Regions from separate parts of the Novosphingobium rhizosphaerae genome, predicted to be linked through region 2. Evidence: predicted binding sites of a transcription regulator. Region 2 holds the regulator's gene; the other holds the start of a gene.

Region 1 (2,402 bases), 520 kb from region 2:
CCACCGTCTATGGCATCGTCAAGCAATCGGGCGGGTTCATCTTTGCCGATAGCGAGGTGGGCAAGGGCACGCGCTTTACCATCTACCTGCCCGTCCACGTGCCCGATCCGGCCGAGGCGGCCGAAGCCGCGCGGCCCAAGGCCGAAACGCGCCGCACGGAGTGGACCGGCGGCGGGCGCGTGCTGCTGGTGGAAGATGAAGACACCGTGCGCGCCGTGGCCGAACGGGCCCTGGTGCGCCAGGGCTATGAAGTGACCACTGCCGCCGATGGCGAAGACGGGCTGGAAGCACTCGCCCGCATCATGGCCGCGGGCAACGACATCGACCTCGTGGTGTCCGACGTCGTCATGCCTTCGATGGACGGGCCCGCCATGGCGCGTGAGATTCGCCGGGTGAAACCCGATCTGCCCGTGCTGTTCATGTCCGGCTATGCCGAGGAACAGCTCCGCCGCGAGATCGACATTCCCAACATGCATTTCCTGGCCAAGCCGTTTTCCGTGGCGCAGATCGTGGCGGCGGTGGAACAGGTGCTGCGCGGCGGCTGATTGCCCCTCCACCACCCGCCACGCGGGCGTTCCCCGTTCCCATCGCTGCGGGACAGGGAAGATCAAGCAGGTCCACCCCCTGCTGGGGGAGCGTGGCAGGCCGCAGGCCTGACGAAGGGGGCAAGGAACAAAGCCACCCTGAGTCGCCAATCCTGCCACGATGGAAGCATTTCCCGATATTCGCAAAAGACCATGATTTCGCGTCTGTTGCGGCCCGCTTCAGCTTGCAAACAGGCCCGGAAATCCCCATGATTCCAAGCGACGGCAGGAATTGTCGCCAGTCTGGAGTGAAATTTATGTTCCCCTCTTGTTCCTATGGAACAGAGTGAGTACATTGTTCTGCGTGTTGACGGTTCGTGTCAGCCATCTCTAGGCAAGGGGAAGCAGCCATGGCGGCGCAGCTCAAGCTCATTCAGGAAGGCAAAGAAAAGGACATGGATCGTCAGAAGGCGCTAGACGCCGCGCTGGCCCAGATCGACCGCGCATTCGGCAAGGGCTCGGTGATGAAGCTGGGCTCGAAAGAGACGATGCAGGTGGAGGCTGTTTCCACCGGCTCGCTCGGGCTTGATATTGCGCTGGGCATCGGCGGCCTGCCGCGCGGCCGCATCATCGAAATCTATGGTCCGGAAAGCTCGGGCAAGACCACGCTGGCGCTGCACGCCATTGCCGAGGCGCAGAAGACCGGTGGCACCGCTGCCTTCGTCGATGCCGAACACGCGCTTGATCCGGTCTATGCCAAGAAGCTGGGCGTCAACATCGACGAACTGATCGTCTCGCAGCCCGACACGGGTGAGCAGGCGCTGGAAATCGTCGATACGCTGGTCCGTTCCAACGCGATCGACATCCTGGTGGTGGACTCGGTGGCCGCGCTGGTCCCCCGCGCCGAAATCGAAGGCGAAATGGGCGATAGCCATGTCGGCCTTCAGGCCCGATTGATGAGCCAGGCGCTGCGCAAGCTGACCGGCTCGATCAGCCGTTCGCGCTGCATGGTGATCTTCATCAACCAGGTGCGCATGAAGATCGGCGTGATGTACGGCAACCCGGAAACCACCACCGGCGGCAACGCGCTCAAGTTCTATGCCTCGGTCCGTCTCGACATCCGCCGCACCGGCCAGATCAAGGATCGTGACGAAATCACCGGCAACACCACCCGCGTGAAGGTGGTCAAGAACAAGGTCGCCCCGCCGTTCAAGCAGGTGGAGTTCGACATCATGTATGGCGAAGGCATTTCCAAGATCGGGGAAATCCTCGATCTGGGGGTGAAGGCCGGCCTGGTGGAAAAGTCGGGCGCATGGTTCAGCTATGATTCCGTGCGCATTGGCCAGGGCCGTGAAAACGCCAAGAACTTCCTGCGCGAAAACGGCGAGCTGCGCGATCGGCTGGAAGCCGCGATCCGCGCCCGCACCGAGCAGGTGGCCGAAGGCCTGATGGCCGGCCCTGACGCCGACGACGACAACTGATCGGCGCGGCAGGCGCCCGGCGCGCCTGCTGGCCTTTCACCCGATATCCTGATCGGCGCGCCACCCATTGCGGGCGGCGCGCCGATTACGTTTTGTTTCCCGGCGTTTGCGCTGCCCGCCTGGCGCGTTTAAAGCGCGATGAGGCACAGTGGGAACCGGCTCCGTCGAAAAATCGCACGGCAGCAAAGCCTTGGTCCGCTTCACCACCATGGAGGCACGGCATTTCGATCCATACAGACACGACACCACAGCCCGTCCTGAACGCAGGGGGTTGGCGCGCGCGCTGGGCGGCCTGGATGACGGACGGCGTCGATCATGATGCCACGCTGCGGCAGGTGGTCGAGGATTCGGGATGGTCGGGCCGCTATGCCTTCCTGATCGTGATTTCGGCGATGCT
Region 2 (2,402 bases):
TGCCCGAACCGTCTCCCCCTCCGCGCCAGGTCCCCCGGAAACTGCCGAGACAGGCGCGGGCGGTGGAAACCGTGGCGGCCATCGTCGAGGCGGCGGCTCGCATTCTGGAGCAGGGGGGAATCGCCGCGCTGACCACCAACGCGGTTGCGGCGCGGGCGGGCGTCAGCGTGGGTTCGCTCTATCAATATTTCCCCGGAAAGGAGGCGCTGGTTGGCGCGCTGATCGTGCGCGAGACATCGATCCTGATTGCCGAGTGCGAAGAGGCGCTGGCGCGCGTTTCAGGCCAGGAGGCACTGGTCCGGATGATCGGCGCGGCCGTGGCCCATCAATTGCGACGGCCCAAGCTGGCGCGCCTGCTCGATGTGGAAGAGGCACGAATGCCGCATGACCCGGAAACGCAGCGCGTATCGCGCCATCTCCATGGGATTTTGCGCACTGTTCTGATGCAAACCGACCTTGGCACGCAGAGCGATCTGGACGAAGCGGCGCACGATGTGATGGCCATCGTCAAAGGGATGATCGATGCCGCCGGCGAGCGGCAGGAACAGGACCAGGCCGCGCTCGCCGGGCGGGTGTGGCGGGCGGTCCATGGCTATCTTGCCACTGCCGCCCCGCCTGTTGCGGTCATCCCCATGGCGGATGCATGATCATCCGCCGCGGCGGGCATCAATGATCAATGATAGCGGCGTAGCAGCCCGGCGAGTTTGCCTTGCACTTCCACTTCGTCGGGCGCGTAGAACTGCGGGTTATAGGCCGCGTTGGCAGGATCGAGCCGGATCTGGCCCTTTTCGTGGTGGAGGTATTTCAGCGTGGCTTCCTCACCACGCACCAGGGCGACGACGATTTCACCGTCGCGGGCGGTGTTGGTGCGGCGCACCAGGGCATAGTCGCCATCGAGAATGCCCGCCTCGATCATGGAATCGCCGGACACTTCAAGCGCGTAGTGCTCGCCAGAGCCGAGCAGGGCGGCGGGCACGGGCAGCATGGCCGAGCCTTCCAGCGCTTCGATCGGGGCGCCGGCGGCGATGCGGCCGTGCAGCGGGATTTCGATCACGTCGTTCGCCGCCACCGGAGTGGGGCGGGCCGCCGCAGGAGCGGGGCGTGGCGTGGCATTGCGCGGGGCAGCCTTGGTGGCCAGGCTTTCCGGCTCACGGATCACTTCAAGCGCGCGGGCGCGGTTGGGCAGGCGACGAATGAAGCCGCGCTCTTCCAGCGCGGAGATCAGGCGGTGCACGCCAGACTTGGACTTGAGATCGAGCGCTTCCTTCATTTCTTCAAACGAAGGGGAAATGCCGGAATCATCAAGGCGCGTCTGGATGAACGAGAGCAGTTCGTGCTGCTTGCGCGTGAGCATCCGCAAGTCTCCTTTGGCGAACGAATGCGGAACGAATAAGCAACCAAACCGAACCCGTCAAGCAAATCCGCCAAAATCGAGCAGATAGATCGGCACAAGGCTCCCTTCCGGTTGCATCGGTACGCCGGGTTCGCGCCGCACCAGGCAATTGGCCCGCGCGATGGGGGAAATGGCGCCAGAATCCTGCAGCGGATCGAGCGTCACGCCGTGGCCATCCCATGTGCCACGCAGGAATTCGGTGCGGCTGCCGCCAGCGGGCAACGCCTGGGCCAGCGCGGCATGGAGCGGCGCGGGCAGGGGTTGCGCTGCGCCCAGGGCCGCGCGCAGCAGCGGCAGCAGGAACAGATGCGCCGTGACATAGGCCGAGGCCGGATTGCCTGGCAGGCCGAGGATCACCTGCGGGCTGGCGAGCGAGGTTGCGGCGCGATGGCCCACCAGCAGCGGCTTGCCCGGCTTGATTGCCACGCGCCAGAAATCGATGCGCGCGCCCACCGCTTCCAGCGCCGGACGGACGAGATCGTGATCGCCCACCGAAGCGCCGCCGCTGGTCACCACCACATCGGCGTCGCGCACGCCATCGATGGCGGCGGCCAGGGCATCGAGCCGATCGGGCACGGGGCCGATGCGCCGCACGTCCACCGGCAGGGCCGCGGCCATGGCGGCCAGCATCGGCCCGTTGCTGGCCGGGATCTGGTGCGGCAGCAGGGGGCGGCCGGGGGCGGCGAGTTCATCGCCGCTGTCGATCACCGCCAGGCGCAGGCGGCGGCGCACCGGCACATGGCCGTGCCCGGCGCCGATCGCCAGGGCAATCTGCGCGGCGCCAAGCCGCGTGCCGGTGGGCAACAGCGGATCGTGCGTGGCAAAATCCATCCCGGCCGGGCGGATGTGCCGCGACGGCGGGCTGGGCGGGGTGCCGGTGAGCATGAGCGCATCGCCCTGGCGCGCGGCGTCTTCCTGCAAGAGCACGCAATCCGCGCCGGCCGGCATGGCCGCACCCGTGCTGATCCGCACCGCCTCGCCATGCCCGACATTGCCGGCAAACGGATGG

What was found. The regulator LexA, encoded in region 2, represses DNA repair genes until DNA is damaged. The targets are predictions, from matches to a motif close to GTTCCNCNCTTGTTCT.
Region 1: recA (recombinase RecA) is a predicted target of LexA. The motif match lies at 844-859, and genes of this name have one in related genera.

What each region holds. Positions count from the first base shown of each region.
Region 1 is NZ_CP137861.1:2,109,069-2,111,470, forward strand. It holds gene R9J51_RS09665 (ATP-binding protein) at 1-545, shown strand, start outside; gene recA (recombinase RecA) at 935-2,005, shown strand; gene R9J51_RS09675 (DUF389 domain-containing protein) at 2,302-2,402, shown strand, end outside.
Region 2 is NZ_CP137861.1:2,624,339-2,626,740, forward strand. It holds gene R9J51_RS11990 (TetR/AcrR family transcriptional regulator) at 63-647, shown strand; gene lexA (transcriptional repressor LexA) at 674-1,354, opposite strand; gene R9J51_RS12000 (molybdopterin molybdotransferase MoeA) at 1,412-2,402, opposite strand, start outside.